DNA from 4 places in the Thalassotalea fusca genome. Region 2 is predicted to be linked to each of the others. Evidence: predicted binding sites of a transcription regulator. Region 2 holds the regulator's gene; each other region holds the start of a gene.
What was found. The regulator sigma-54, encoded in region 2, starts transcription at its own class of promoters, with help from an activator protein. The targets are predictions, from matches to a motif close to GTTGGCACGNNNNTNGNNT.
Positions count from the first base shown of each region.

Region 1 (8,078 bases), on a different contig from region 2:
AAAGGCTTATCAGCTGTTTATCGGGAACTCATCGCTGCTTACCCAACGGAAGAAAAGTGTACTAATGTGAAACTTGCTCGAAGTATCCTGATTAACGAGAAAGATTATTCTGAAGTACAATCACTCCTTGGCAATCCATCTCTATTCGATTGCGAAAATGCAGAATCTGCAATTGCCTTGTTGGAATTGCGAGATTGGCACAAATCCGGCGGGCAAACCTCTATCCAGCCTATAATCATTAAACATGGTAATTTAACCGCACTTATTTATGAAGTTGCTTCAATGGAAGAAGGCAGTCAGATCTTGCCGATGTTGCAACAACAAAACATAAACACCGCAATTAGTGATCAGAATGGACTAAATGCCCTTCATATGTCAGTAGCTTCTAAAAATGAACTGGCCATTGATAACATGTTATCAACTAATATTGACGTAAATGCGGCATTACCAAATGGCTGGACTGCATTGATGATTGCCAGCTATTTGAACGCACCGAATTTAGTCGAAGTATTGCTGAAAAACGGTGCTGACAAATCATTGCAATCGTTTGATGGTTATTCCGCGATGAGCATAGCGCAACAAGCTAATTTCCCTGAAGTCATTGAATTATTAAAAGGCGCTAATTTGTAACGGTGATTCGTTATGACTGTTATTTTATGGCGACCCCAGCAGGAGTCGAACCTGCGACCTGCCCCTTAGGAGGGGGCTGCTCTATCCAGCTGAGCTATGGGGCCATTGTTTGAATATGAGCAGTACTGCGACATATGAATGGCAAAAAGCCAAATGAGTATAAAACTAAGCCGTTGTTATCACAACGGCTTTAGTGGCATATTTTGTTGGAAGTTAATATCTTACTGCTAAATCATTCAACTGAATATTGTCGAGTAGATCTTGCTCAGTTGTTTGTGCACGCGCACTTTCTTTCGTGACTTGTGTGACTTTTACTTTGTATTCACTCACATTAAAGCCAGCGTATACCTTACCTTTTTCTGTAATGAAATTTTTAGTATGCAGTAGCGAAAATTCATCACCTACTTTTACACCATGACGGCTTCCAAGGTTGATTAGAATTTCACTGCCACTTACATTAATAATTCGTCCTCTGGTTGGCTGACACATCATATTGTCGTCAATATCAGCAATCAGTTGCTCAAGCGTTTGGTTGATACCTATACCATAGGCGCTCTGCCAGAATGCTTTACCAGTTACATCAACTTTTTTCCGTTTAGTGTAAGTCCACGGTGCTGAATTATGATATTGCTTTTCGAACATGAGTTCGCCATTGTTGCCGTTATAGATGTACACGCTAAAAGCAAATTGCCGGTCAAACTCGTCCTCTTGCCAAAACTGCCAGTTATTATTGGCTTCATCACCAAATGACACGTCGGTGATTTCTGAAAATAGTACATATTGCGTATCAGTTAGGCTCGACAACGTCATCGCTAAATGTTTTACCGACGGCATGTCTAAGCTTTGGTTATAGCGTGAGAATGCAGACATATTTTTAAGTGACAATTTAGTGTCTAAGTACATGCCTTCTTCATTGAGCTTGTAGGCTAACTTCTTAATCACTTGTTTATCTATGCCATAGATTTGGCCAATGTTAGCTTGTTCACGATTGAGTAAATAACTTTGCGTGAGCAGTAGTGACTTCTTGTAGTCGGCGGAGAAACATTGCCTACCTTGCGGAAAAATGTCGGCACGAATGGTCACGGTAACCAAATCATCGGAATAAATTTCATCGACAATTTCAAAGGAATTAACACTGCCAGTTGCGCGAATGCTAATTTCATCTTGCGTCAACAGACCGTTCACCGTTTGTTGAACACTGGATACCGAGGCGCCAGCAACAAGAAGTGCTCTTTTTAGTGCATTTTCAATGGCAGTTTTTCTGGCGGCTTTTGTTTCGCTGCCACTAATATAAGCATGTCCTTGCGCTTCATACCATTGCGCGTGACTACTAAAGTTCGCAATTATTAAGCCGATAAATAATAAAGCAAAGCGCATAAGTGTATCCGAGTGTTTTACTGTACCTAATATATTATGCCTGTAGGGTGTCAACACATTGGCTAAACTAACCGTAGGGCGATGTATTGTTGATATAAGCATTATTTGTGCCTAATCGTATCTACAAAGGTAAATGTACTCGTAAATTGAATAGATTCTTATCGCTAAAGTTGGCGTGAAATATGCTTTGAATTTCACAGATGTGAGTAAACAAAATGATTTGAGCGAAACTATAGTGCGCTTAAATCGTGAGAGATGTTGAGGGGAGCTCAATGAAAAAATGGCTTATATGTATACTTGTACCAGCTTTGGTGTCATGTAGTAGTGTGACGGGCTTTAAGAGTTCAAAATCAGGCGGTGACGATTTTTATCGTATTGCTCATCAAGACAAAGGTGAAATTGACAGCTTTAATTTACCTCGACATGCAATAAATGATGTAGTTAAAGGGCTTGCATATCAGATGCTTGAAAGCAGTTCTTTTGTTACACCTAAAACCCCTGTGGCGGTTGCTTCGTTCGTTGATTTGAAAGATTTAGAATCTACCAACTGGTTGGGCAATCAACTCTCTGAGAACTTTGTTCATGAACTCCAACGTCATGGTTTGATTGTTGTCGATTTTAAAACAACGGGCCACATCCGTGTGACTAAAGAAGGCGACTATGTATTTAGCCGCGATTGGAAAGAGCTACCTGAGCGCCAGATTATTGACTATGTAGTTACTGGTACCATGATGGAACAAGAAGGTGGCATTATGGTTAACGCCCGCATGATTGGCATGCAATCACGCGTTGTTGTTGCTACGGCACAATCGTTTATTCCACACTGGGTAATTGGTGAACAAGTCGACAAAGATGAAAACGTTCATATGAAAGATGGCATGATCATTCGTGATAGCGAAATGTTAGTGAATGAATTGCGTGCTGTAGAGATCCAACAGTAGGTGTCACTATGAATAAATCTATCAAGCCGTTGGTGGTTTCAGCGATGTTTACAGCAGTCGTTGGATTAACGGGCTGCAGCACAATGTATGATAAACACGTGCAATGGCAAACGGTAAAACCCGAAACGTTTCCAATTTTAAAAGCCATTGGCCAAGCGCCGATTAGCTTACAAAAATCAGAAAACGAAACTCAGCGCATGCTAATGGCTATCAGTGCATCAAAAATTGCTGCCTACGCTGAATTAGCTGAACAGGTATATGGTCAGCAAATAAATGGCTCAACCTCAATGTCAAATCTCGTGGTTAATAACGCTACTCTGCGTACCTCAATTCAAGGGGTTATTCGTGGCGCTAAAGTAGTTAAAAGTTACCCGGTAGGTGATACGTATACCACTGAATTACATCTGGACTTTAAAGATGTTTACGATATTTATATCGCATCAACAAGAGACAGAGAAATCAAACGCGTAGAGTATTACTAAATGTTTAAGCGACTCAGTTATTGGCTGAGTCGCACAAATTATCCTTTCAAATACTTTATCGTTGGCAAATCTTCGTAGCTATTTTCTCTATCGAAATAAACGGTTTAGTTCATCAATATAAATATTAATAATAAAGTCCAACTTAACGTTAACCCCGCTGAAATCCAGTTGGCGTACGTGATATCTTGATTTCTCTTAGCTCTCTTGGCGATGTTGAATACACTTATTAAGCCGATAACGGGAAAGCCAATGGTTGTGAGAAAAACTCTTGGTAATGAATCTGAAAAATATAATCGCCAGAATAGGGTGCTGTTTGTCGAGTTTTCGTTAGTGTATATGATATAGGCTGGCAATGAAGCTAACAGCAATATGAGTAAGGAAACTAAAACAAGGTAATTCATGATTCTACTCCCTGAAAAAATATGGACACGACTCCGATGAACTGGCTCATCAGTTCATAACTTTATTTGGCGCCAATATTGTTGAATTCAAGGAGGCCGTTAAAATATCTGTCCGTACGCCCGAATAGAAAGCACGAACAAAGTTATCAAAACGTTCGCCCTGAGTAGGAGGAACGACGTATCGAAGGGTAATCTTTATCTCGTAATATGCTGTGCCTGCCGAAGGGCGACTGCTGCGCGCTCAGCAAAAATTACACTTTTGAAAATAAGAATAGAAAAATGTTGGTTTGCTACGCTTTTATACCAACACTTGATTGTCCACCGCTGGCCTTGCCTTTAGCATCGTAGGTTACGCTAGATTTATTGTGGCTTTGTAATAACGACGATTTCATACGCTCAACGGCTAGTTGAGAATGCTCAATAATTTGCCCATTCACTTGGTTGATATCTTTACATTTTAAAAGTAAATCTTCAGTTTTCTGTAGTATTTCGTCGTGTAGTCCCTGCGATTTTTCTTCTTTAAATTGCAGGCTTTGGCCTAACTCAGTATCTATGGTTTGAATAGCGACAAGTAACGAATTTTTTTCTTCAGCAACACTGATGAGTTTATCAGGATCTCGCGATTCCAAAATGGCTCTTTCGGTATTCAATAAACTTTCTAGTTGCTCCAATTGCTTACACTGTTGCTGGAGTTTGTCGTGTGGATTGAAACCGTCTGCCATGATCTGACCTTAATCTAAGCTAAACTCAAAATTAGCGATACTTGCTGCCAATTTCTCGGGGTTAATTTTATATTCACCAGATGCAATCGCCTTTTTAAGTTGTTCAACTTTTTTCTGATTGGTTTCCGGTGCGTTTGCTGCTTTTTTTTGCAACTCGCTCAACTGTTGAGCTTGCGGCGTTAAAGATACAGAATCTCGACTAGCCGTTTTAGCTTGAGTCGCGCTAGCTTGAGATTGTGCCGCTTGCTGTTTTACCTGATTTTGCTGTTCAACCTTTTGCTTAATCGGGTTGTTGTTTTGCAAGTTGTTGATATTTATAGACATAAAAAAACCTTTGCGTAGCGATATTACATTTCTATCTATTTATCGGCATTTTTGCTGATATCATTAACTAAATTATAAATTAATTATCACTTTATTTATAGCTGCAACTTGACCAACTACTTTGCGGCCGGAACGTTCATTCTCTATCGTGATTTGATCACCAATGCTACCATCTCGCAATGCAACTCCTGTTGTCTTAATCGCAAAGGTTTCACCTTTTGCCACTATAGTCACTTTATCCCCTCGGCATACCATGCATATACTCTTCATTGAAATTGGTGTGCCCTTAGACAGGCTTCTTTTAGCGCGTGCGCCAATGACTAGTTCTGCGTCATCTATACTGCTTCGACGAAGCTTATAAATGTCTTTCTGAATTACTTCTACATTTGAGTGATCAAGCGTCGTGCCTTTGCTAATCGGTCTAGCTGCAACCAAAACGGGCACGGTATGAGTGACTTTTACCGGAATAAACATATGCCATGGCGTTGAATCAAAACAAGAAATTTTCACATTTACGTTTCTACCGCCAGAATTTTCAGGTATATTTGCGACTAATGCTTGCTGGCAAGGCCTAATAATAATTCTTGGATCTATTTCGTTTGCCGTAACGGTTAATTGCTCGTCTGGTTTATCACTGTATTGCTGCTTTACAACATCAGCTGCCAATTGCTCAATATAGTCTTTATCAAACGATTGGGCCGCAGCAATTTGTAATGCCGAAACCAGAACAAGATAGTTTGTGATTAAAACCTTTAATTTACTCATAAATTTTGTAATCTATTACTAGGGAAATCGAAATAGTCGACTATGCTTACTATAAGCTCGTGTATTTATACTTAAGTGTCAAAAATAGGGCACTTAAATATACATATATGTGTACAATCAAGAATTGTGCCTTTAATTGCATTTAGCCGTTATTGGACGATTTTCAAGAGGTTTGTATGGCCGGAATACTAGATTCAGTCAACCAGCGTACTCAGCTGGTTGGTCAAAATAGACTTGAATTACTACTGTTTAAGCTTGTTGGACGCCAACGTTTTGGCATTAACGTATTTAAAGTAAGAGAAGTCTTACAATGCCCACCTTTAACGTCGTTTCCCCACCAAGATCCTTATATCAAAGGGGTCGCGCATATTCGTGGCCAAACAATTTCTGTTATCGACTTAAGCAAAGCGACGGGCGGGCCAGAAATTCAAAATACAGATAGCTCATTCATTATCATTGCCGAATATAACCGCAGTGTGCAGGGCTTTCTTGTTGCAGGTGTGGAACGTATTACTACGTTAAGCTGGCAAGATATTATGCCACCACCCGAAGGTGCGGGTAAATCAAGTTATTTAACGGCAGTGACTGAAATAGACAACGAAATGGTCTCTATTTTAGATGTTGAAAAAATCTTGAACGAAATATCCCCAGTTTCTACTGAGCTTAGTGAAGACATCGCAGATGTAACTGTGGGCGAGAGTCTTGGTGATCGTGTCATCATGATCGCTGATGATTCTACTGTTGCGCGTAATCAGGTAAAACGTGCTTTGGAACCGCTAGGCTTAAATATGTTGTTAGCAAAAAATGGTCAAGATGCGCTAGATCAATTACGTGCTATTTCTGAAGAATGCCCCAATCGATTAGATGAAAAAGTGGCATTGCTTATTTCTGATATTGAAATGCCAGAAATGGACGGTTATACATTAACTGCTGAGATTAAAGCAGACGAGCGCATGCGTTCAATGCCAGTAATTTTGCATACATCACTTAGCGGAGTATTTAACAATGCTATGGTTGAGAAGGTGGGTGCAGAGGACTTTATTCCTAAATTTCATCCTGATGAGCTAGCCACTGCTGTGAAAAAATGGCTCAAAAATGATGAAGTAAATGAATAGCGTTTATAAGAATTAGATATTTAAGGCAGGAATTGTATAGTGTCAGCCAGACAACTCGATGATAAGTGTTATCATCAGTTTCGTGAATTTTTAGAACAGCAATGCGGCATTGTGCTAGGTGAAAATAAACAATACTTAGTCAAAAGCCGTCTTGCGCCGTTGATGTCTAAATTTGACGTTGGGTCATTAGGAGAATTAGTTGCACGAACATTGAGCCCTGTAGAGCGGCAATTACGTGCCGCAGTGATTGATGCTATGACAACTAACGAAACATTGTGGTTTCGTGATGAGTATCCCTACGACTTACTCAAAAGTAGATTGCTACCCGATTTTAAAGGGCAACGTACGCCACTTAAAATTTGGTCAGCTGCCAGTTCGTCAGGCCAAGAACCTTACTCTATTGCTATGACCATTAGCGAATATTTGCAACGGACGCCGGGAGCGTTTCCAGGTGGTGCGCAAATCATCGGTACCGATATTTCAGATACAATGTTAGAACATTGCAAATACGCACACTATGATAGCCTTGCTTTATCTCGCGGGTTGTCTGCGGAGCGTAAACGTGCTTTTTTCGAACCTGGTGATAACGGCATGTATAAGGTGAAAGAACCGATTAAAAAAATGGTCAGTTTTCGCCACTTAAACTTGCTGAACAGTTATTCGCTAATGGGACGATTTGATATCGTTTTTTGTCGTAATGTGCTTATTTATTTCTCACCTGAAATCAAAGCCAAAATATTGTCACAAATTCATGGCGTATTAAATAATGGTGGATATTTGTTCCTTGGCGCATCGGAATCACTGTCAGGACTCAACCAAAGTTTTGATATGATTCGTTGTAATCCAGGCATTGTATATCAAAAAAAATAACGTCAATATTATAACGAGCAACAGTTACTAATTTGTTGCTCGTCACCTCTCTAAAAACAACAGCATATAAGCGCTTAGCAGACTAGTTAACATTACTAAACTAGTACATAAAATGTGTTTCAGGCGCCAATAACGGTGCTACTAACATTTGTTAGGCGAGTGCAATCCTTTCTTCCAAATAACCACTCAACCTTCATAATGGCATAAAAATTGTATCTCAAAAGCATTAGTTAGGAGGTACGGTTTATGGCCATTAGTTTTGATAAGGCGTTTGGTATTCATCCCGCCAGTTTAAAAGTGAGAGCTGAAAATGCTGAAGTTATTGCGAGTAACATCGCAAATGCCGACACGCCGGGTTATAAGGCAAAAGGCATGGATTTTCAAAAAGCACTTGAACAGGCTGCTAGCAAGCAGCAAACAGGTATGAGAAAAACCCATGAAAAACACTTTG
Region 1 covers NZ_JBQRUN010000001.1:404,053-412,130, forward strand. Annotated here, with positions in the region: gene ACSLUK_RS01735 (ankyrin repeat domain-containing protein) at 1-630, shown strand, start outside; tRNA gene ACSLUK_RS01740 (tRNA-Arg) at 658-734, opposite strand; gene ACSLUK_RS01745 (flagella assembly protein FlgT) at 844-2,007, opposite strand; gene ACSLUK_RS01750 (FlgO family outer membrane protein) at 2,280-2,948, shown strand; gene ACSLUK_RS01755 (LPP20 family lipoprotein) at 2,957-3,430, shown strand; gene ACSLUK_RS01760 (hypothetical protein) at 3,535-3,831, opposite strand; gene ACSLUK_RS01765 (flagellar protein FlgN) at 4,122-4,553, opposite strand; gene flgM (flagellar biosynthesis anti-sigma factor FlgM) at 4,563-4,877, opposite strand; gene flgA (flagellar basal body P-ring formation chaperone FlgA) at 4,950-5,642, opposite strand; gene ACSLUK_RS01780 (chemotaxis protein) at 5,819-6,757, shown strand; gene ACSLUK_RS01785 (CheR family methyltransferase) at 6,797-7,627, shown strand; gene flgB (flagellar basal body rod protein FlgB) at 7,874-8,078, shown strand, end outside.
Region 1: the regulator sigma-54 is predicted to act here: its motif matches at 5,758-5,776, upstream of flgA (flagellar basal body P-ring formation chaperone FlgA).

Region 2 (8,078 bases):
GCGACTCTCGCCAGTACTGGCACACCATCATTCTTCGTTCATCCCGGTGAAGCGAGTCACGGTGACTTAGGTATGATCACCAGTGATGATGTCGTGTTAGCGATATCCAATTCTGGTGAAACCGGTGAAGTTGTACAGATTATGCCGGTGATAAAACGCATCGGAGCAAAGCTAATTGCGCTTACTGGCAATAATAAGTCAACGTTGGCCAAACTTTCTGACGTACATGTCAATGTCGGTGTTTCCCAAGAAGCTTGTCCTTTGGGTCTCGCACCAACATCTAGTACGACGGCTACCTTAGTTATGGGTGATGCCATGGCAGTCGCTTTACTCAACGCGCGCGATTTTACCGCTGAAGACTTTGCTCTTTCACACCCTGGTGGTAGCTTAGGAAAACGCCTTTTGCTTAGACTTGCCGACATTATGCATGTTGGAGAACGTTTACCCATTGTGACCAAGAATGTACTCATAAAAGACGCATTGGTAGAAATGTCACTTAAAGGTTTGGGGATGACAGCAGTAGTCGACGATAATCAAAAACTTATTGGCCTGTTTACGGACGGCGATTTAAGGCGTATTCTTGATGAAAGAATAGATATACATAAAGATGAGATTGCATCTGTTATGACTCGCCAACCAACTGTTGCCAAAGCAGAAATGCTCGCAGCCCAAGCACTTAAAGTGATGGAAGACAAAAAGATCAATGGTCTTATTATTGTCGATGATGCCAATCATCCCATTGGTGCTATGAACATGCATGATTTACTTAGTGCAGGGGTGCTGTGATGCAAACACTTTACGGTGCAGTCGCCGACCAATTCATCGAAAAAGCAAAAGCTATAAAATTGTTTGTTTGTGATATCGACGGCGTATTCTCTGATGGCCGTATTTATTTGGGAAATGATGGCGAAGAGCTGAAGGCATTCCACACCAAAGATGGATTTGGCGTTAAAGCACTTGGTGCCAGTGGCGTTGATGTTGCAGTTATCACTGGACGACAATCGAATATCGTGCAAACACGTATGTCAGCTCTGAATGTTAAGCATATTATTCAAGGCAAAGAAGACAAATTGCCTTGCTTAGTCGAACTGATTCAATCGCTAAACATTTCCCCAGAACAAGTCGCCTACATAGGCGATGACATGCCAGATTTTGAATGTATGAACTTTGTTGGCTTAAGCATCGCGGTTAATGATGCCCACCCGACTATTAAAGCGATGGCCGACTATACAACAACTATTCGCGGTGGCTTTGGTGCAGTAAGAGAAGTTTGTGATTTAATGATGCTGGCTCAAGGAACACTTGCGCATGCAAAGGGTGCAAGTATATGAATCGACTCTATGGCGCAGCATTCTCTTTCTTTGTGTTTGCCATATTGATATATGCCGTTGTTGAATGGCATCAATCTAAACAACCAACATTGACCGATCTAGACAATGATATCGCACCTGATTTTATCGCGGAAACGCTGAGCAGCGATATATATAACAAAGAAGGTAAACTTGCGTACAATATTGACGCCAAACGTATGGAGCATTTTGCAGATTACGAAGTTACCCACTTTGATCAGCCCAAATACACGCTATATCCAAAAGGTGGCGAAGCACCTTGGAAAGTCAGTGCCATTGATGGCACCCTTTATAGTAATAACCTCGTGAAACTTGAGAACCGCGTAACACTTATGTCTACTGACGCCAGTAGTTTGGTGCGAGAAATTCACGGTAGCTACTTGGAGCTGAATTTACGTACGAATGTACTAAGTTCAGAACAAGCAATTATGATTATCGGCAACGGATTTACCATATACGGCTCAGGACTCGTTGTTGACTTAAACACTACACAAATGACATTGAATGAACATGTACAAACGATTTACAAGAAATCTAACTCTTAGTTTGGCGCTTAGCCTTACCGTCGCGACTTCACCTACCGCAATATCTGCTGAAGTAAGTGACTTTGATCAAGAAGTTATCATAAAATCTGAAAGCCAAGACGGTGATTTAAAGAAGAAAATATTTAGCTACATAGAAAACGTGGTTATTACACAAGGCTCTCTTGTGATCAATGCCGATTTGGTACAGGTTATTACCTCGACTGACGCTAAGGAAAAAATTTATATTGCTAAAGGTAGTCCTGCAAAATTTAGCCGAACACTTGCCGATGGAACCCCCATCAATTTACAAGCAAATGAAATCAAATATGATCCGGCTAATAGCCTAATCATCATTTCTGGCGATGCGTACCTTGAGCAAGACGGTACACAAATGACGGGTGATACCATCACCTACAATTTCAGAACTGAACAGGTCAACGCATCGAGTGACGATGATGCACAGGTTGAGACTGTTTTACAGCCGCAGCATCTAGAAAAGAAGAAAAAATAGATGAGTGAATCAGTACTAGTTGCGAATGCACTCGCAAAAGCGTACAAAGGGCGACGTGTAGTAAAAAATGTTTCATTGTCTGTTAACGCAGGTGAAATTGTTGGTCTACTAGGCCCTAATGGTGCAGGTAAAACTACATCGTTTTATATGATTGTAGGTCTGGTACCAAATGATAGCGGAAGTATTACGCTAAATAATGAAGACATTACACTGCTTCCAATGCATGAAAGAGCGCGACAAGGCATTGGCTATTTGCCTCAAGAAGCGTCGATATTCAGAAAGCTGAGTGTATACGACAATATTATGTCGATATTGCAAACACGTAAATCGCTCACAGAAGTAGAACGTGAAGAAAAGCTTGAGCAACTGCTTGAAGAGTTTCATATTTCACACATAAAGGATAATCTTGGGATGAGCCTTTCTGGTGGTGAAAGGCGTCGTGTTGAAATTGCACGCGCACTTGCCGCTGATCCTAAATTTATTCTATTAGATGAACCATTTGCTGGTGTAGACCCTATTTCCGTAGGAGATATAAAGAAAATTATTCTACACTTAAAAATGCGCGGTATAGGTATTCTCATTACGGACCACAATGTAAGAGAGACGCTCGATGTATGTGAACGTGCTTACATTGTGAGTCATGGTGAGTTAATTGCTGAGGGTGACGCAGATCAAATTCTTGCGAATCAACACGTAAGAGATGTGTACCTCGGTGAACAATTCACGTTATAGTTAAGGTAATCCAGCTAATTATGTTTAATAACAATAACAGGAAAGTAAGTTTTTAGATGCGCCCTACTCTGCAACTTCGAATAGGTCAACAACTCACCATGACCCCACAATTGCAACAGGCAATCAAACTGTTGCAATTGTCGACATTGGATTTACAACAAGAAATCCAAGAAGCGCTAGAAAGCAATCCATTGCTGGAAGTAGATGAATCAGCTCCAACTAACCAAGAAGATAAACCTGACAACCTCGAAGAAGCGTTTTCAGCACAATCAAATGACTCATCCGATAATGCTAGTTCCGATGGTTCTGAAGACGCCATGCCTTCGGCTGATGAAATCACCACGACCGAAGCAATGGATAAAAATGATATCCCTGAAGAGTTGAATATTGATACGACGTGGGATGAAAGCTTTAGCGCAGGTGTATCGAGTGGCGGCGTTGGCCCTTCAGATGATTACACTTATCAAGGTGAGACCACAGAATCTATTCAAGATCACTTACGTTGGCAAATGGATTTAACGCCATTTACTGAAACAGATCGCGCAATCGCCACAGCGATTATCGATGCAATCGACGACGCTGGTTATTTAACCGTTACCGCCGAAGATATTCTAGAGAGCTTAGGTGTCGAAGACGTAGAAGTTGATGAAGTAGAAGCAGTAATCAAGCGTATAAACATGTTTGACCCCGTTGGCGTTGGCGCTCGCTCTATCTCTGAGTGTTTATTAATTCAACTTAATCAATTCGACCCTGCCACGCCATGGTTAAAAGAAAGTAAAGTGGTATTGTCTGAGCACATCGACTTACTGGGTAATCGTGACTATCGTCAATTAATGCGTAAAACACGCTTAAAAGAAGACCAACTACGTGAAGTTATTCGATTAATCCAGTCTTTGGATCCTCGCCCTGGTGATAGCGTAATTAAAGGTGACGATCAATACATCGTACCGGATGTATCTGTTGAGAAAAAGAATGGTCGCTGGGTCGTAGAATTAAACCCTGATACTGCGCCTCGATTAACAGTTAACCAACAGTATGCTTCTATGGCTCGTTCAATGAAATCGACCACGGACAGCCAATTCATTCGCTCTAATCTCCAAGAAGCTAAATGGTTCATTAAAAGTTTAGAAAGCCGAAACGAAACCTTATTAAAAGTGTCTAATTGTATCGTGCAACGCCAACAAGGCTTTTTTGAACATGGCCCTGAAGCGATGCGTCCGATGGTTTTAAATGATATTGCTGAAGCTGTAGATATGCACGAATCAACAATATCTCGTGTTACCACACAAAAATACATGCATACTCCGAGAGGCATATTTGAGTTGAAGTTTTTCTTCTCGAGTCATGTAAGCACGGAAAATGGCGGTGAATGTTCATCGACAGCTATCCGCGCATTAATCAAAAAACTTGTTGCAGCCGAACTACCCGCTAAGCCACTAAGCGACAGCAAAATGGCAGAGCTACTCGCTGAACAAGGAATAAATGTTGCGAGAAGAACGATAGCTAAGTACCGCGAGTCCTTGTCTATTCCACCTTCAAACCAACGAAAAAGTTTACTTTAACTCACCCAACGATAAGGAATACGCATATGCAGATTAATCTTTCAGGTCATCATGTTGAAATCACCGATTCACTTCGCCAATGCGTTAATGAGAAATTTGCCAAGCTAGAACGACATTTTGAGCATATCAATAACGTGTATGTCGTATTAACAGTTGAAAAATTAAGTCAAATCGCCGAAGCAACTTTACATTTGAATGGTACTGAAATTCACGGTAAAGCCGAAAATGGCGATATGTATGCATCAATTGATTCTCTTATCGATAAACTTGATCGCCAAGTACTTAAGTACAAAGGCAAATTAAACCAATACTAAAGAAGTAATAATCCTTCACACGCCTTATGAAGTTACATGAAATATTAACCGAGGACTGCACGTTATGTGCAGTCCCAGCGACTAGCAAGAAAAAAATACTTGAAACCATCAGTGAGAAAGCCGCTGAACACATCAGTGGCTCTACAACTTTTGAGTTACTCGATAGTTTAATTACGCGTGAGAAGATGGGTTCTACCGGCATAGGTAATGGCATTGCTATACCTCACGGACGCTTGCCCAATACGGAGAAAGTCATTGCGGTATTAGTGACAACATCTGAACCTGTCTCCTTTGACTCTATCGATAATCGCCCGGTTGATATTTTTATCGCTTTGTTTGTTCCTGAAGAACAATGCCAGCAGCACCTTTGTACTTTGCAAAGTATTGCCCAGGTGTTTAGCGACAAACGAATTTGCAAACAAGCGAGAAAATGTGAAACCAGTCATGAACTGTATTCGCTCGTACAGCAAACCAACCATTGATAGATGTAGCGTGCATACATTTCTGTTAAGGTATAACAAACCTACCAAGGAACCCCTTAAATGAAGTTAATTATTGTTAGTGGCCGTTCTGGATCGGGCAAGAGTGTTGCCTTAAGAGTTCTGGAAGATTTAGGCTATTACTGCGTTGATAACATCCCCGTTAATTTGTTACCAGCCTTAACGCATACAGTAATTAACGACTATGAAACTGTTGCAGTAAGTATCGATGTACGTAACTTGCCTGACGAACCTTCCGATGTCGCAGAAATCCTTGATTACTTACCCAATAATGTTGAGTTGAGTATTCTTTATTTGGACGCAGAAGATGTAGACCTTATTCGTAGGTTTAGCGAAACAAGACGATTACACCCATTGATCCGCAAAAACATTGCATTAGATCAGGCTATTTCTTTGGAAAAAAAGCTACTGGAACCTATTGCCAGTCGCGCTAATTTATATTTTAACACCAGCCAGTTATCACCACACCAGCTGGCAGACATGATCCGTGAACGCATATTAGGTAAGAAAACTGGCACTATGATTGTCGTATTTGAATCCTTCGGTTTTAAACACGGAATCCCAAAAGATGCAGACTACGTATTTGATGCCCGATTTCTTCCAAACCCTTTCTGGGAAAAAGAACTAAAACCCTACACAGGATTAGATCAGCCCGTGCAAGATTTTCTTGCAAGCCAACCTATCGTGACAAAGTTTATTTGGCAAATTAATAGCTTTATGATGACATGGCTACCACACCTTGAACGCAACAACCGTAGCTATATCACGATTGCAATAGGCTGCACAGGTGGAAAGCATCGTTCCGTATACATTGCAGAATTGCTAGCGAAGAATCTTAAGAAAGAACGTTCAGACGTTCAATCAAGACATAGAGATATTGAGCTGTAATTTAGGAAACACCATGCCAAACTTTCAGCGACAGATTACGATAACCAATAAGCTAGGATTACATGCTCGCGCGGCAACCAAATTAGCGCAAGTATGTCAGGCATTTGATGCCAAGGTCACAGTAAAGCTTGGCAACAAGGAAGCTGACGCCAGCAGTATTATTGGTTTAATGTTGCTTGCGGGAGGTCAAGGCAAAGAAGTTTTGATTGAAACAGATGGTAAGGACGCTGAACAGGCTCTTACCGAAGTATGCCAATTGTTTTCTGATAAATTTGATGAAGACGATTAAACCCCATAATTCAATTCTTCCCCTTCATTTATCCCTCTTGTAAAGTATTTCACAGCAATAAAAAAGCTGCTAAAACTTCCGACTTAAGATACACTTACATTCAAGCAAGCGCCAAAAACCACAGTTGCGCTTAATAAGTAGACACTAATAACACTGAGCCTAAGTGGCAGTGCATTTGTTATGGTGCATAGTTTTTCGAATAATTAATTCCAATTAATATAACGGCACAGGAAAGTATTATGCCGGAGATTTCTGAACAAGATTTTGGTCAACAAAAGCTACTCGAGGTAAACCAAGCCCTCGGCAGTGGTATGTTCGTTTACGTTCGAAAACTATTGCAAAACATGCCAGCCTACGACCTTGCTCTATTACTTGAATCGTCACCAACCAAAAGTCGTACCATACTGTGGCAGCTTATCGATCCCGATCATCACGGTGAAGTTCTAGAAGAGCTCAACGAGGAAGTCCGTAAGGGAATCCTCAAAAACATGCGTCCAGAAAAATTGGCCGCGGTTGCCGAAGGCATGGATGTTGATGACGTAGCCGAAGTACTTAGAACACTTCCTGATACGGTTTATCAAGAAGTACTGCTGTCTATGGACTCTCAAGACCGTGGACGCGTAGAGCAAGCCTTATCTTACGAAGAAGATACCGCTGGCGGTATCATGAATACCGATACCATCACGTTGCGTCCTGACGTGAGCGTTGATGTGGTTTTACGTTACTTACGATTAAAAGGTGAATTGCCAGAGTCTACTGACTCATTTTATGTTGTCGACAGAAAAGATCATTTCATTGGTTCTGTAAGTTTATCTACCATCGTTACTGCCAAACCCGATGTTATAATTTCTACGCTAATTGATTCAGAAATTGAAGCGGTGCCAGTCGATATGCCTGAAAATGATGTAGCACAACTATTTGAACGCTACGATTGGTTTTCTGCTCCCGTTATTGACAACGACGGTCGATTACTAGGCCGTATCACTATTGATGACGTCATCGATATCATTCGTGAAGAAGCAGAACACTCGATGATGAGTATGGCGGGTCTAGATGACGAAGCGGATACCTTTGCCCCCGTTGTAAAAAGTACTCAACAACGCTCAATCTGGTTAGGCGTCAACTTGATAACCGCCCTAATGGCCGTTGCAGTATCGAGTATGTTTGAAGGCATTCTTAGCCAATTAGCCATATTGGCTATTTTAAATTCGCTTGTGCCAAGCATGGGCGGGGTTGCAGGTAACCAAACGTTGACACTGGTTATTCGTGGTATGGCGTTGGGCCATGTTGGCGACAGTAACTCGAGAGCATTGCTCATAAAAGAACTAGCGGTCGGTTTCCTCAACGGCTTAATTTGGGCGTTTCTGATCGCAACCGTTGTCGCAATTTGGCAGCAAGATTTGTTACTC
Region 2 covers NZ_JBQRUN010000016.1:24,501-32,578, forward strand. Annotated here, with positions in the region: gene ACSLUK_RS16190 (KpsF/GutQ family sugar-phosphate isomerase) at 1-786, shown strand, start outside; gene kdsC (3-deoxy-manno-octulosonate-8-phosphatase KdsC) at 786-1,331, shown strand; gene lptC (LPS export ABC transporter periplasmic protein LptC) at 1,328-1,894, shown strand; gene lptA (lipopolysaccharide transport periplasmic protein LptA) at 1,896-2,384, shown strand; gene lptB (LPS export ABC transporter ATP-binding protein) at 2,385-3,116, shown strand; gene ACSLUK_RS16215 (RNA polymerase factor sigma-54) at 3,173-4,678, shown strand; gene hpf (ribosome hibernation promoting factor) at 4,705-4,992, shown strand; gene ptsN (PTS IIA-like nitrogen regulatory protein PtsN) at 5,019-5,474, shown strand; gene rapZ (RNase adapter RapZ) at 5,535-6,380, shown strand; gene ACSLUK_RS16235 (HPr family phosphocarrier protein) at 6,394-6,669, shown strand; gene mgtE (magnesium transporter) at 6,909-8,078, shown strand, end outside.

Region 3 (8,078 bases), on a different contig from region 2:
ACTTAGCTACTTCAAGCTGAATGTCTTCAATACCACCGAGCATTTTCAACTTTCGCTGAAAGGAAAACTTGATGAGCCACTTTGCCAGAAAGGGAATCGTGGCGTGTAATTTAGGCAATGCAAAATTGGCGACAGACGCCATGAATTCTGGTTCGCTAATTAATTTTTGTACGACAGCATGAACTTCATCATTACGATAAGGACGAATATCATCAAACATTCAATTATCTCTTGTAGATATTTCAAAGGGTTGGCATATTGGTGAGCGATTATAAACCAAATTGAGTGAAATTCAGTAGTCTTAATCGAATTTAACCGTAATTTTTTGTTGCGAAATTTGTTTGAATCTTTTTGGAGTCACAATATGAAAATTTTAGAGACTGATCGTCTTGTTCTTCGTGTTCTTAGCCCGGCTGACGCGGATATGATTATTACATTGTTGAATCAGCCTGACTTTATTCAAAACATCGGAGATAAAGGTGTTCGCGATTTTGAAAGTGCATGCGAATACATTGAAACTGGGCCCATAGCGATGCAACAAGCACTTGGGTTTAGCCTGTATTGTTGCCAGTTGAAATCTAGCGGTGAACCCATTGGTATGTCAGGGCTAATAAAAAGAGAGGGGGTCGAATACCCTGAAGTCGGTTATTCTTTTCTAAGCCAGTATCAGAGAAAAGGGTATGGTAAAGAGAGCGTTGCCGCAGTGATTGAATATGCACGTAGTCAGTTGGCATTAAAATGTTTAAATGCGATTTGCAATCCGAGCAATTCGGCATCAATTGCATTGCTCGAAGGCCAACAATTTAAAAAGAAAGGCTTAGTATCGGTGCCTAATATTGACCAAGAGGTGGTGTTGTTTGAACGTTTTTTGAACTGAAACGTGGTTTTTTAGTACATAGATCAAACAAATGACAAAAATATGATAAATAGTTTAAGTTTTTACTTGCCTTTTTGCCTAATAACCCCAAGTCTTATTATGAGTAACAGGAAAAAAGGAAAAGATATGAAAATAAATGTTTCTGGTCATCATGTAGAAGTTACTAGTTCAATAAGAGAACACCTTGATGAAAAGTTTTCAAAAATCGCAAAACACTTTCCAACATTAATCTCATTAGAAATCATAATTTCGAAGGAGCACGGCAAACATCAGGTAGAAATTACTACCAACTACGAAGGGGCACGCGTTGCTGCATCAGGTAATGATGAAGTTATGTATCCAGCAATTGCAAATGCTGCTAAAAAATTAGATGCAGCGCTAAAACATCGAAAAGGTCAATTAAAAGCGAATAAGCACGATAAGCCAGTGTCAGTAACGCCTGAAATTGCGCATGAAAAAGTACAAGAACTTAATCTTGCTTAATACCAATAATTAATTAGTCACAAACAGGAGCATATTAGCTCCTGTTTTTATATCGGAAACCATAAGTGTTGTGCTATTGTCGAATGGCAATTGAACCAACAGCTACATTACGTAATTCATAACTGATGATACAAATTTCAAATACCGTAACACTTGATGAGAGTGAAATTGAGATCTCTGCGATACGCTCACAAGGTGCAGGTGGTCAAAATGTTAACAAAGTCGCAAGCGCGATTCATTTACGTTTTAATATCCATCAAAGTAGCCTGCCTGATTTTTATAAAACACGTTTGCTCGCACTAAAAGACAAACGTATTACCAAGGACGGCGAGATTGTTATAAAGGCTCAGCAATTTCGTACACAAGAAAAGAATAAGCAAGATGCTATAGAGCGATTAGTTGAGATGATCAAAGAGGTGGCAAAAGTACAGAAAGTCAGACGAGAAACTAAACCTACTAAAGCCTCAAAAATACGCCGTTTAGACAGTAAACAAAAGCGTAGTGATACTAAAGTTATGCGCCAAAAAGTCCGCTTATAGTCGCAACGACATAACTTTTACCATAGAGTAACCGTTGATCGCTAAAGACGTTTATCAACAAATTCGTCGATAATTACCGCTTGAAAATACTACAAAATATGTAGTACTCTTCGCTACATATTTTGTAGCTTAAGGAAGCGTTATGCCATCAATTCCACTCCCCGGACAACCCGTAAGAGGCTCTAAAACAGGTAAACCTATCATGGCGTTACTAGATTTACTAGGTCGCACATGGGCGTTAGGGATCATATGGCATCTATCGAAGGGGAACGCCAGTTTCCGTCAACTTCAGGATTATTGCGAAGCAATTTCACCAACACTTTTAAATACAAGACTAAAAGAACTCAAGGCAACAGCGTTAATTACTAATGAAGGTAATGGTTATCAACTAACTGAACTTGGCCAAAGCTTATTTGCGTTAATCGAGCCAATGGGAAAGTGGTCGCTTTACTGGCAGCAGAGCATAGAATCTGATTCCACATCGGCAAATAGCTAAGGAAGTTACGATGAAGCAAGACTTAACATTTGCCCATTTGTCGATCGACAGAGCGTCTGATAAACGTACCTGTAATGATTGGTATAAGAGCCAATCTCGTGATGAATCAAGGCTCCTAATTCCATTCTATCAAGGCAAAGCACTGTTTATTGACAATGGCCTGCTAAAAATAAAAGGCGATGAGCCTTGGTTGCTTGAACAGCGACTGACAGCTTCAGATGAGCTAGCTGAAAATCAAATTTTCCTAGGAAACGACACTGGAACGGCTGTGCCAGTGTTTATGATTGAATTGTCAGAAGATGCATTCCTGTCACTCAATTGTAAGTATCAAGAAAGTATTGAGCTGGTTGGTACCAGACAGTGCATTCCTTATTTGTCTAAAGAAGAGGTGTCACTCATTGGTTATGCCGCTGCGCTTAATCATTGGCATCAAAGTGCAAGATTTTGTGGTTATTGCGGTGAGACAACACGCCTGATTGAATCAGGCCATGCTAAGCAATGTAGTAATGTGGATTGTAATAAGCTGCATTTTCCTCGCAAAGACCCTGTGGTAATCGCGCTGGTAGAGCATACGGATAGCAAAGGTGTAAAACGTTGCTTACTGGCGGGACATAAACATCTGCCATCCTGTGTAATATCAACGCTTGCAGGCTTTGTTGAACATGGTGAATCCGTCGAACAAGCGGTCGTAAGAGAAGTGTATGAAGAAACTCAGATTGCAATCGACAATGTACAGTATCTAAATTCACAGCCTTGGCCATTTCCAAATTCGTTGATGCTTGGCTTTATTGCACAAGCGCAAACACAAGAAATTGTCATAGATGAACAGGAGCTTTCCTCGGCAGACTGGTTTACCGCTGATGAAGTTAAGTTAATGAAAGATTGGCACGGAGAGATGGACAGTGAATGTGATGGCTGGAAGATTCCTCGCAAAGAATCCATTGCTAGATATTTAATTGAATATTGGTTGGCGTCGGTTCAGAGCAACGCGTAATGCTGAATCGCCACAACAGACCTTAGTTCAACACTGAATTGTGCTGAACTAAGGAGGTAGCATTCGGCAGTTTATTTACAAAGTTTTTTAATGCGAAGCGACATAGTTAACGTTGCTAATCCAAGCAAGTACCACAAGGTACCGCCACCACCACCGCTACTATTATCTGGCGTTTCGCCACCACCGGCATTGATAGCTGTATTTTTTACGGGTGAAAGTGAATCAGCCGTATTTACCGCATCATCAATAATGATAACATCGTATATGTTGACAAAGTTCGTTGCTCCAGGTTTTTCACCAGAACTACATTGCGTTGAACTGTAGTTTGGCATTGGTATCGAACCACAGAGCGGTAACTTATCGATTGCTTCAATAACGTCCATGCCTTCAATAACTTCGCCAAATACGGTAAAGCCACCATTTGATGTATCCAACTCAGTATTGTTGGTGGTATTGACAAACCATTGGCTAGTCGCGCTATGTGGTAAGTTACTTAGCTTAGCCATAGCAATTGTGCCTTTAACATTTGAGTAAACAGGCTCATTGGCTACAGACGCATATGTTTCGATGTTCTTAATGTTTTCACCATCAAAATAATGTCCTCCACCTTGTACAACAAAGTTAGGGACAACGCGATGCACAATGGTTTCATCATAGCGATCATTTGTGACGTACTTTAAAAAGTTTTCGACGGTCTTTGGCGTTGTTTGATCGTGCAAATTCACCTGAAAGTTACCGTGTGATGTTTGAAATTCCACGATAGTCGCAAAGCTAACAGTTGGAACAAAAAGTGATAATGTGAGTAATTTTTTTAGATTCATCTTCATTTTTGTATTTTTAAATATTTATGGACAGCATGCTAAAGTTGCTTGATGTTAATGGCAAGTAATCATTTGTAATCGGGGGTTAATATTTTTTGACAGTCCCGTCAGAAAAGACCTGTAGAGATAAAAATAGTAAAAAATTCAGCTATTTTTTATGCAAATTTCTTGACAGTAGGCGGCAACAATATAGAATCAGACTCTAGCTAGAAAGTAAGACCTATTTTTATCTATTCGTTTGAGTCTGTAGTTTTGCTCGTCCTGATTAATAAGTAATAGTAACACTTCCTGCAACACCGCCGTATGGCATTATTACTCATTAAAAAATTAAAGGATATCTCCATGTCTGATACAACTACAGGCACTGTTAAGTGGTTTAACGAATCAAAAGGTTTTGGTTTTATTGAACAAGAATCTGGTCCAGATGTATTTGCTCACTTTAGCGCAATCTCTGGTGACGGTTTCAAAACTTTGAACGAAGGTCAAAAAGTTCAGTTCACTGTAACTGAAGGTAAAAAAGGCCCACAAGCTGAGAACATCGTTGCATTATAATTTGCATCGAAAGTAATTTTGAAAAGATGAGTTTGACTCATCTTTTTTTTTGCCTCTTATTTTCCTATTAATTTTCCCATTAGTCTTCTTCTTAAATTGTTTTAGTCAAATTCGCCACTTATTGGCCATAATTCCTCAAAAATAACCGTGTCATCGTTTTGTGAAATCCATTCGTTTTCAGTATTCCATTGAAAAACAATGAGTTGCATTGTTGGCATCAGATTTGATACGTGTAAAGCGTTCATGAGTTGTTAGTGATAGTAGAAAATTTAATTTGCGTGCTAACAATAGAAAATATGCTTAATGCGAATAAAGGAATTTAGATATGAAATCATTAATTGCCTCTGCCATCTTATTAGCGTCAGGTTCAGTTGCAGCACACGACACGTCATTTTCGTCCGATTCATGTGATGTAGACCTTAATGCTGGCCTTACCATTAATAAGCACGAAGTCGCGTTTACTAAGAACAGCAAGGAGCTGTATAGAATCGTGGACAATAAACACCTGTTAGTGAATGGCGAAACAATTAATCTATCTTCGAGCCAGCAGGATATGGTGGCGAAGTTTTCGCAAGAAGTTAGAGCAGTTGTACCTGAAGTCAAAGGAATTGCGCTTGAAGCGTTGGATTTAGCTTCTGAAGGGGTAACGTTAGCATTCAATGAGCTATTAGGTGAAGGCAATGATGTTGGAACAGAGTTATCTGAACATTTAGCTGCGATTAAATTTGATATCGATAGGGAATTGGATCTTGAAAAAGAGATTTCTATCGACGAACACGGCAATTTTGGCGATGGCACATTTGGTGAGGAGTTTGAACAGCGCATTGAAGAAGCGGTTGAGTCTACTATTAAAAACTCTATGGGAACGTTGTTAATTGCTGTTGGACAAGAAATGCTGTTTTCAGGCGGAGATCCAGATGCGTTTGAAGCTCGTATGGAAACGTTTGGTGAACAAATAGAGCAACAAATGGAAGAGCGTGGCCGTGTGATCGAAGCAAAAGCCGATGCCTTATGCCACTCTGTTATAGCGATTGATGCTTTAGAGGAACAAATGAAATTGGAAATTGATGCATTAGCTGAGTTTGACGTAGTGACTGCAAATAAAAGCCACGACAAAAACAGCATTTAATGCAATCAATGGATGTAAAAGCTCAACCATTGCGAGGTTACTCGGTAAAGCTTAACGATAATCTCGCAATTTTTTTATCAAATCCAAGGTCAGTTACAGCAGAGTTATTGGCTGATTTTGTGTAGCAATCTCTTGTGTTTTCCCTGAACGAATACAATAGGTTTTTAGGCGCCAACTAGGCGCCTTTTTTTTATCTTAGTTTTTTGGAAAACAGCTAACATTTGGCTATTTCTCTACCCACAAGAGGTTGGAGATAGTTACGTTGAAGAAACTTCTGAGCTAGTAGGCTGTGGATAGGTAAGCACTTTTGTATCTACTTTGCCTATATACCCGCCAAAATCGATGGTGACGAACCAATGACAATCATATGGCACAGTAAAGTAAACAGGAGACTGAAGTGTAAGTCCGCCCATCCCCTTGTGCACTGAGTCTTTGGTAAACTCGTTAAATTCCTTTTGGGTCATTAAATGGACATTAGCAGCGTTGCCGACTAAAGTTACTTCAACTTTTTGGCCTTTGGTTAAATGACCCAAATCATAATGTGTAAACTTCATTTTTGGCTAATACTGATTTTTCGTGAGCGTAAATTCTATATTTATTGGGCTCAGCGCCTGTTTTTATCGAGATATTGATAACATTAATTCGGCTTGAAATCAAAGAACCGGTGATACTAGTATCAAACTACTACCCAACTAGCGTACAATATGCCGAGTTTTATTCGTTATTTATATTATGCACGCTGTCCATCAACTCTACTTTTATCGAAAATCACTCGCAACCAAAGCGTTTAATGCGCGAGGCAAGGGAGTCAATCGGTGTGAGTATTGTCGAGTAGCATTGCAAAATTGTGTGTGTGCTTTTACACCTCAAACATCATCGAATCATGCTGTATTACTACTTATGCATGATATAGAAGTTTTAAAACCAAGTAATACGGGCAAACTGATTGCCGACGTCATTCCTAATACTTATGCACATCTTTGGCAGCGAAACGAATATCCGCAGACTTTAGTCGATATTATTGAGCGGCCTGATTACCAGCCTGTTTTGGTGTTTCCTAGCAATTATACCATCGCCGAGCAGCCGTTAATTGATAGCAGTAGTTACGATTTTAAAAACAAAAAGTTTTTATTTATATACATCGACGGTAGTTGGCGTGAGGCAAAAAAGATATATCGAAAAAGCCCATATTTACACAACATTCCAGTATTATCGATAGATCCGCAAGTATTTTTAGCCGATGACTATCAATCCAAATATCACATTAGAAAAGCTAGTAAGAGCAACCAACTGGCGACGGCTGAGGTTGCTGCACTCGCGCTGGCGCTTGCTGGTGAGGACAGCAATGCGCAATTGCTTTCTGCATGGTTTGAAGCGTATAGCTACCAATACCAGCGCTCTGTGTGCCAACCAAATAAAGGCGATCCATTAGCATGGCAAAGATATGAGCAACTGGTATCATCGCTAGGGGTTAGTTACCGCTCGGACATCAACAACGAGTAATTGCTGTGGCACAAAGTTTTGAGGTATTCCCATACATTAGCTACCCGTGCTAAACGTTTACTTTCAGGGTGAGTTACCAGCCAAAAACTACGTAGTATTTCTACATCCGCTTGGCACAAGGCTACTAAGTCATCATCTTTATCTGCTAGAAAACAGGGCAGTACACCCACGCCTAGACCACTTTTTATCGCAGCATACTGACTGATAACACTCGTGCTTCTAAATACGGTTTGTGTAGTGATCGCTAACTCTTTTTCATAGGAAAGTTGATCGGTAAAAATTAGGTTTTCAACATAGCTAACCCAAGGCATACCTTCTAGCTCTGTTTTTGAACGAGCCGTTGCAAACTGTTCATAGCGCTGCCTATTGCCGTAAACTTTCAGCTTATAATCGCATAACTTGGTGATTATCACTGAAGTACTCTTTGGGCGTTCAACAGCTATGGCGATATCTGCTTCATTACGACTGATTTTTACGAAACGAGAAAAATTAAGTAAATCAATTTGGATATGTGGAAATTGTTCTCGAAAGCTCAGTAGGTTAGGCGCAACAAAAAAGTTGCCAAATGCTTCAGTGACACCAATGCGTACGATGCCCGATTGACCAAGAGCGCTTTGCTGTATACCTTCAACCGCTAACTTTGCATCTTGCTCCATTTTTCTGGCGGAGTTAAGTAGGTGAACG
Region 3 covers NZ_JBQRUN010000031.1:8,776-16,853, forward strand. Annotated here, with positions in the region: gene ACSLUK_RS19495 (1-acyl-sn-glycerol-3-phosphate acyltransferase) at 1-220, opposite strand, end outside; gene ACSLUK_RS19500 (GNAT family N-acetyltransferase) at 365-877, shown strand; gene hpf (ribosome hibernation-promoting factor, HPF/YfiA family) at 1,004-1,360, shown strand; gene arfB (alternative ribosome rescue aminoacyl-tRNA hydrolase ArfB) at 1,486-1,899, shown strand; gene ACSLUK_RS19515 (winged helix-turn-helix transcriptional regulator) at 2,042-2,395, shown strand; gene nudC (NAD(+) diphosphatase) at 2,406-3,389, shown strand; gene ACSLUK_RS19525 (peptidylprolyl isomerase) at 3,461-4,210, opposite strand; gene ACSLUK_RS19530 (cold-shock protein) at 4,553-4,762, shown strand; gene ACSLUK_RS19535 (DUF2884 family protein) at 5,088-5,891, shown strand; gene ACSLUK_RS19540 (DUF1883 domain-containing protein) at 6,149-6,445, opposite strand; gene ACSLUK_RS19545 (tRNA-uridine aminocarboxypropyltransferase) at 6,624-7,394, shown strand; gene ACSLUK_RS19550 (LysR family transcriptional regulator) at 7,367-8,078, opposite strand, start outside.
Region 3: the regulator sigma-54 is predicted to act here: its motif matches at 4,973-4,991, upstream of ACSLUK_RS19535 (DUF2884 family protein).

Region 4 (8,078 bases), on a different contig from region 2:
GCTGCTCGGTTAAGATAGCAATTCGTCCCCGTAAATACTTCCCTGACAATTCAAGGTACATCGCCTTATCCGCTGACACTTCGGGCAGCGACAGCCAAACTAACTTGCCATTGGAAGACGTTGGTTTTAGTAGCTGTCGAACGACCTCACCTTCTTGCTCATACACTAGATACATTGGCGTAAAAATATTATTGCGGGAAATACTCAGCTTGTATGTTCGGTCATCAACTAGGTGGTCATGCTGTGCCGATATTTTTATTACAGCGTGAGGAAGCGAGCCTAAATTGAAATATCCGTTACCTAACACCTCGCCCGAGTTAGACCAATCTACCGCTAACGGGAAGTTCGGTAATGGCGATTTAGCTAGGGAAAACACGAAAGGTTGCGCATAAACATGCGCATCTGACTGCTGAGTTTGCCGCTCAAGAAATGAAAACGCCATCACTACACATGTAATAGCAATTAAAACAATACTCAAAGACAACCACTGCTGATAGTTTATCGTTTCATTTCTCATGACGTAATTATTATCGCTCAAATATCAAACAACCTTGTTTGATTTGTGTATACACTTCATCATTTTATCAGTAGTAGGGCAACAGTTTTTTCTTTTATTTTTCATGCAAATAAACCCTATTCATATATGTTTATTCTACGGTTTATCCTTTATCAACTTAGATTCACCAATGTCCTCTTTTGTTCTCTTTAGCACACGGTAAACTTTCATACGATCACTCGAATTTAAACAAGAAAGGATATTGGTATATGAACTACACATTGCTATTGCGCATATGTTTGCTGTTGCTAGTGTTATTCACAAGCGCTTGTGGTAGCGAGAAAAAAGACAGCACAGTAAAAACAGGTCCCAAAGCAACACTGACAGAAACCCTCGATACCTTGCTCGCCGCCAATATAGCCGATGATGAGCCCGGCATGATAATCGCAGTGTGGCAAAACGGTACTTTGTTATACCAAGGCATGAAAGGCTTAGCCCGTGAAGGTAAGGTGATAACCGAAAACACAGGGTTTCGCCTAGCTTCAGTGAGTAAAACCTTTACCGCTATCGCTGTGTTAAAGGCTTATGAACAAGGACTTATCAATTTAGAAGACTCTGTTTTAGATTATATGCCTGAACTAAACCCTTCTTGGCGTGGCATCACCATACATCACTTGCTTAGCCATCAATCGGGTATTCCTGATTTTGCCAATGATTTTCAGGCAGCCAAAATACTCCCTAATGGGATAACCAACGCCAACATTGTCCATTATTTTGTAACCAATCCATCGTTGGAATTTTCCCCAGGCACGCAAGCGGACTATAGCAACACAGGTTATGTGCTTTTAGCAGAGATCGTCGCAAGAATTTCAGGCGAATCGTTTGCAGCGTATTTGGACGTAAATGTTTTTAGCGAACTCGGAATGCAAGACAGTTACTTATATAACGAAGATACTCCTTTAGGTTTTGAGTCGGCTTTGAATATGGCATCAACAGAACATATTTTTGGTGTAAATTTCTTCGCAACTGGCACCGCCAGCCAAATAAGTTCAATGCAAGATATAGTGACTTTTGTACAGGCGTTATTGAATGAGCAGATATTGCAGCCAGAAACGTTGAACCTCATGCTTTCTAGGCACGCTGAGCTGTTTGATGGCTATGGTTATGGTGTTATTTACTTTAATCCTTTACTCGATATTTATGGCCACACTGGCGGTAATGATGGATTTAGGACCATGTACGCAATAAACAAAGAGAAAAATGCATTTCTGATCACGCTTGGCAACGGTGGCGACACGATGCCCGAACAAGATTATATCGCTGATTTAGTTGGTGAGTTTTTGGAATAACCGGCCGATTGCAAAGAATTTATACAATCATCAACATTAGCAATTTAAAAACAAGTAAAAGCAGTGGCTATAAAAACCACCGCTTTTACTTGTTTTTAACAGACTTTTAGTCGATTAGATGTGATCTAATATTGGTGACCACGTTCTACTTGCTTGTACTGGTAATGGGTTATAAGGCGTATCCTGCTCATACTTTTGCTCAAGTAATGCAGCAACTTCATTTGCAGCATCTGTGTAGCCAACACTCATGAGTAAAGCATGTTTGAAGTTAAGTAAGTGCTTGTCATTAACATCAACACCTAAAGCCAAGCGACTATTAACCAACGCTAACCAATTAGAATATCAAGTAGCTTAGTGTACTATCATGCCACGAATGGCTATTTTATCAGACCTTTTCGTTTGCCAGCTTCAATCCGAGAACGACAAATACAGTTCCCATCGCCTTGTTCAGCCATTTTGTAAATACATTGCCACTGCGAAGCTTTTTAGTTAACGCAGTTGATGAATTAACTAAAACAACATTCACGAGCAGGCCGATCACATTCGCGGTAACACCTAGAATTAATAATTGAATAGTAGGATTAAGTCCTTGGGGCGGAACGAATTGTGGTAAGAAAGCCAGATAGAATAAGGCAACCTTTGGGTTTAGCGCATCACTTAAAAATCCTTGCCAAAATATCTCTCTACTTTTAACCGACGTAGGACTTGCCTCGTCAAGACTAAATGCCCCTTTATTACGTAGTGCCTGAATACCTAAGTATATTAAATAAGCGGCGCCAAGCCATTTTAGAATTGAGAATGCCAAAGCAGATGTAGCTAAAATAGTAGAGATACCAATAATGGCAGCGATCAAGTGCACGTAAGCACCGACATTTATCCCCAATGCGGCGATATAACCAGCTTTTTTTCCTTGAGCGACGCTACGTGCCAATAAGAAAGCCATATCGGGCCCGGGAACAACACACAAAATGATACTTGCAATAACAAACATCAAATAGCTTTCTAAAATCATTTTTACCTCAAAATTCCGTTTACTGCATCACACGATTGGCCAGTAAAAAACTTAATATTTAACTTTTTTTACTGGCCTTTAGTGCATACAGAAGTGGAACTTGTGCGCCTTTATTTAACAGTTGATATCCTTTACCATCAACATATTCAAGGCCATCGAAGCATTTATAAGGGCTATAAGCAAACTCATTAAAGTACTCTATGGTAAGGCCCGCAGTAATAAGAGCATTAATAACCTCGCTTAATGAGTGAGGCCAAGTTATGACGGTCGATTCTGTTCCATCACAATTCTCAGTGTAGGTACCTTCGCTTTCTATATCTGGCTCGCTGCTAGGTAAGTAGGAGTACCCGCTGAGCAGATCATTAAAAGGGTGAAACTCGACCATATGAAATTCACCGCCAATTTCTAGTGAATCAGCAATGAGCTTAGCCCATTGCGACAAATCAGGTAACCAACAAAGTACGCCATATGAAGTGAAAACTATGTCAAACTTTTCTACATTATTTTCGCCAAACTGATAGATATCCGAAGCAACGAATGTAGCACTTAAACACAACTCTTCTGACAATTTAGTTGCCTGAGCAATGGCTTCTGTTGATAAGTCGACGCCAGTTACAATGGCCCCCATTCGAGCCCAAGATAGGGTGTCTTGTCCAAAGTGACATTGCAAATGCAAAAGCTTTTTACCGGTAACGCTCCCCACCTGCTCAAGCTCTATCAAATTAAGAGATGACTTACCGTTTTTGAACGCTTCAACATCGTAGAATTTTGACTCAATATGTACCTTGGTTCTTTTATTCCATGATTCTTTATTTATGCTGATGTAATCAACCATATTTTCCACCGAATTAATCATAAAAAGCCGAGTGATTAAACACTAATTTGTGCACCGTGAAACCATGAAAAATAAACAGGTTATTAGTTTCCAAGGCATATTTATTGAAACACCTAACGAAAAGTTGTCTCAACTGACCATATAGTAATTCATATACACATTGCTACATTATGTATCAACGTATTTTCTATTACAAGAGCGCATGTAATAGGAAAGCTTTTTGAAAAAAACTGTTCAAAAATTGTTTTTTAATCAGGATTATTTACCTTGTATATCATAAGCAATGGAAAGTAAAAGACCCTATTCTAGAAGAGAATCGGCTTTATCACGTGCTTTAGTTATATAGTTCGAGTAGTTATATATTGGTTACTCTATTGCGAGAATTGTTACTGATAAATACAAAAATCCCTCAAGTAATGAGGCATTAAACTATGGGTGTCTTAGTTATTTTTATTAGTTATTCATTTTTGAAGAACAAAAGGCCGACTACAAATACGAATGAGTCGCATATGTCACCGATCCCTTTTATTTCCGATGTATTTTATGCTGGTTAAAGGCTTATCTAACCCGCTCATAAACCTTACCTTGCTGTTGCAACAAGAAGTGTATCATCGAAACAACATACATTTGCACTCTTAAATCTTGTTCACAGCGAAACGACTAGCAAAATTTCAGCACACTCTCTAATTACTCAAAGGATATCAGAAAAACAATTTCTACCATGAATTACATTGATTCGTTGAACTCGGTTATCCGCAAGGCGATTAAGAAACGCCAGCTGTTCCTGCATGATGATTCAGCTAAATGAGTTGTTTACTTAGTGATTGAGCAGGAATCTAAAAAATAGACAGTGCCAATAAGAAATTGGAAATCGGCCTTGAATCGATTTATGATCGAGTTCGAAGACCGATTGAAAGATGTGATTTAAAACTGGCGATTACACAAAATGTGTTACAAGGTTTAAATAAAATGATCTAACATTAAGATTGCTGAGAACGAGCTCTTGCAACAAACGCTAAAACAATCAAACTGAATAATGCCAGAGTGTTTGGCTCGGGAATGTCTACCACATTGTTGGTCACTTCTTTTACTAATGCATGTCCAAGAGTACTTCTACTTACATCTTTTGCAAAAGAACTTGTAGTGTAGTATTCATCTGCTTTTACACCATTAACCCAGTTTTCAAAGAAAACTACGTGTTGACCAGCACCACCTTCATGACCGATAAACGCCCCCATGTTGTAAACAACTCTATCTTTCAGGTCATTTAATTGAAATAAGTTGACCCAAGCGTCCCACTTAGCATCGAAAGCAACTTGGTGATATGTTTGATGACTCACTTCATTGTCAGCAGGAATTGTTAGACCAAAGAAATCGTTAACCATGCTTTCAACTTCAAATACCGTCGCATAACGCCACCCATCTAAAGTTGCATGCTCTTGGGTTAACGCTGTTACGTCATTGACTGACAAGTTTGCAGTTACATTCCATCCCAACCACTCTAAATTTGTTGAGGTATCGGTTACTGTATTATGGATAATACCATTATTGTTTACACTTGTACTAATAAGACCACCAAAGGCCTGTTGAGTGAAAAATACTGAAATAAGAAGAATCAAATTTACTAATTGTGTTTTCATTTATACTACTTCCTTAAATGAATGATGTTGAGGCATAAATTGCCGTCGCGAAAAAGCAAAATACATGCCAGTACAAAAATAAACATTATTAGCAAACAGTTAAATTAAGATATTCTTAAAAAAAATTGATTGTGTAAATAAAGCTGACACATCGAGAATGGAATACTATTGGTAGATGATAAAAGTATGGCCGCTTTGGCTTCTGTAATGTGTTGGTTGCCTAGGTGAAAGATCAATCCCCCCCGAATTACATTGATGAAAAAGCAGCGCCATATAGACGCCGCTTTGATTGATGTGTATTAGTTATGGAATTTTGTTGTAGTCCATATCTAAAGGTGATGGCCCAGCAGCCGGACCAATTAGCTGTTCAAACTGAGCTCTCAATCGTTCTACACGTGCTCTATCGCGCATAAATTTACGAAAATCTTCCGGATCCGTATTGTGATGGAACAAAGTTTTTTTACCACCATCAGCTTCTACATCTACACGCACAGGAAATTGTAGCCAGTCCTCTTGGAACTCCTTCGACAATATCCAACTCATATAAAGCTTAGCCGCCGCTGGGTTTTCAGCGCCTTTTAAAATTGCCGCATTTTGCACCCACGTTAAAAAGGAGTCATTTTCCGGAAAAGCAACTTTGACATCTGGCATACCCCAGCGATCAACAAACGGCCAGAATGTGGTAAAACTAACCGGGTATTTCGCTGCAGCAACGGCCACATAAGGCATAGCGGTACCACGGACCCAGACAGGGTCTTGTTCAATCAATTTATGGATATAGTCCCAACCGTATTGTGCGATCAGTCGCTCAAACTGATATAGAACAGCATCGTCATCATGTGGGTAAGTTAAGACGATTTTTCCTTTAAATTTGGGGTCTAAATAATCCAGCGCGTCACGCGGTACATCTTTACCAGAAACCATTGATGCATTGTAGAGGTTGGTAAATGTAATTCCGTATACTCCAGTCCACGTACCATCAGGATCTCTAAATACCGGATAAACCTTATCCCAATCACGTGGTTTATATGGCAATAATACACCTTGCTCTTTCCAGTAATCGAAATCATGTAAGGTTTGCAGTTGAATGATATCTGGTAACTTACCGCCTGTTGCCAGTGCATAGTCAACTTTGGCGTTATGATATTTGCTGAGATCTACCAATATCTCTATGTCCATTTTTGGAAAGCGTTTTTTAAACAGACTTTCAATATGGTATTGCTGATCGGGCTTGTCGCCACCCGCCCAAACAACTAGTTTTCCACCTTCTTTCAATGCATCCTGATATAGCGTATCAAGAGATTTTGATTCAATATCTAATGGTTCAGCGCTAACAACAACACTAGACAGTGCAACGGCACCAGCTAAGCAATATTGCACACATTGTTTTAGCCAACTGGCTTTATGATTGATTTTCATTGTCGTTCTCCTTATGAGAAATTGATTTAATATCGTTCATGCTTAAGTCTCAAAGCTATTACACAAACGATTACTGAAGCTTGCTTAAGGCATAGTCATAAGCGCGTTTAGTTATGGTTTTAATTGTTTTCAGGTCTTCCTCATTACGTGGTGCGTACACCATGATGGTATGAGTACGAATTTGACCTCTAGCCAGTAGTGGATGCTCTTCTCCCCACCCTTTATCAATGACTTCTTTGGCATCTTCAGGCGTAAGCACCAGATGCTGGCTTCCTGGATTTGGTTCTGGATGAATATGAGTAAATTCTCTATCCACCATTACCGCTGCCTGATTAATCGGTCCAACATCTTGTTTGATGTAAGCGCCAGGCGTGCCAGCCACTGAAATCATGCTGTGTTTACATTCGATGTGCTCCAAAGAAAATAGCCAGTCAGCTAACTTGGCGACTATTTCTGGCGATGAATTTTGATCATATTGAGTGTGTGGAATTACGTTGTCAGTCAATGGCTTATCACCAGGACGCACAGGCAATGTAAAAGTCATATATGTTCCCCTTGGTTTCTCTATCTTGCGATGCTTTTGAGGTTAAGCGCCGCGTTAAACACGTAGAGTTATCCTATTGAGATAGGCAGGAGAGATAAATGCAACTAAGTAGAAATCAGTTGTTCCAAATTTGCATGAATCAAAAAAATATCCTCGAACTGATCATAAACAAACGAGCTAGAAGAAAAGGTAGAGTGGAATGTAGAAACAGCTTAAAGCTTAGTGCCCATATACTTCTGAAGTTCAGTAACAAATAGCTTCAGGGTTTTGCGCATATGAATGTCGGGCGGGTAAACAACAGACATTGGGAATGGCTCAAATGTTGTTTCTGGTAACAACCAGACTAATTCACCTCGCTCAATAGCATGATCAACAAAAAGACTAGGCAAATAAGCAACTCCTAGCCCTCGACAGGCCATATTGGCGATCATTTCGCCATCATTAATCACAATGTTACCCTTAACCTGAATAAGCGCTTCTTCGTCATCAACCATAAACCGCCATTGTTGATTGTGGCCTATCACCGAGTCAATTAAGCAATTATGGTGGAGCAAATCTTCAGGCTGGTTAATTTCAGAATATCTTTTAAGGTAATCAGGGCTAGCAACCAATCTGCTAACGGTTTCCCCTAAAGGTTTGGCTACCAAATTTAAATCGCCTAAATGGCCAATTCGGATCGCCAGATCCACACCTTCTTCAATTAAATTTACGAAACGATCAAGAACAAGTAGGTTCATATTTATCGTGGGGTATTTTTTGGAAAAGTCTTCAATCATGGGGGTA
Region 4 covers NZ_JBQRUN010000013.1:574-8,651, reverse strand. Annotated here, with positions in the region: gene ACSLUK_RS14720 (7TM diverse intracellular signaling domain-containing protein) at 1-517, opposite strand, end outside; gene ACSLUK_RS14715 (serine hydrolase domain-containing protein) at 766-1,845, shown strand; gene ACSLUK_RS14710 (hypothetical protein) at 1,960-2,169, opposite strand; gene ACSLUK_RS14705 (LysE family translocator) at 2,231-2,857, opposite strand; gene ACSLUK_RS14700 (class I SAM-dependent methyltransferase) at 2,916-3,692, opposite strand; partial or broken gene ACSLUK_RS14695 (transposase) at 4,357-4,620, shown strand; gene ACSLUK_RS14690 (PEP-CTERM sorting domain-containing protein) at 4,673-5,332, opposite strand; gene ACSLUK_RS14685 (ABC transporter substrate-binding protein) at 5,636-6,751, opposite strand; gene ACSLUK_RS14680 (luciferase domain-containing protein) at 6,822-7,295, opposite strand; gene ACSLUK_RS14675 (LysR family transcriptional regulator) at 7,508-8,078, opposite strand, start outside.
Region 4: the regulator sigma-54 is predicted to act here: its motif matches at 5,386-5,404, upstream of ACSLUK_RS14690 (PEP-CTERM sorting domain-containing protein).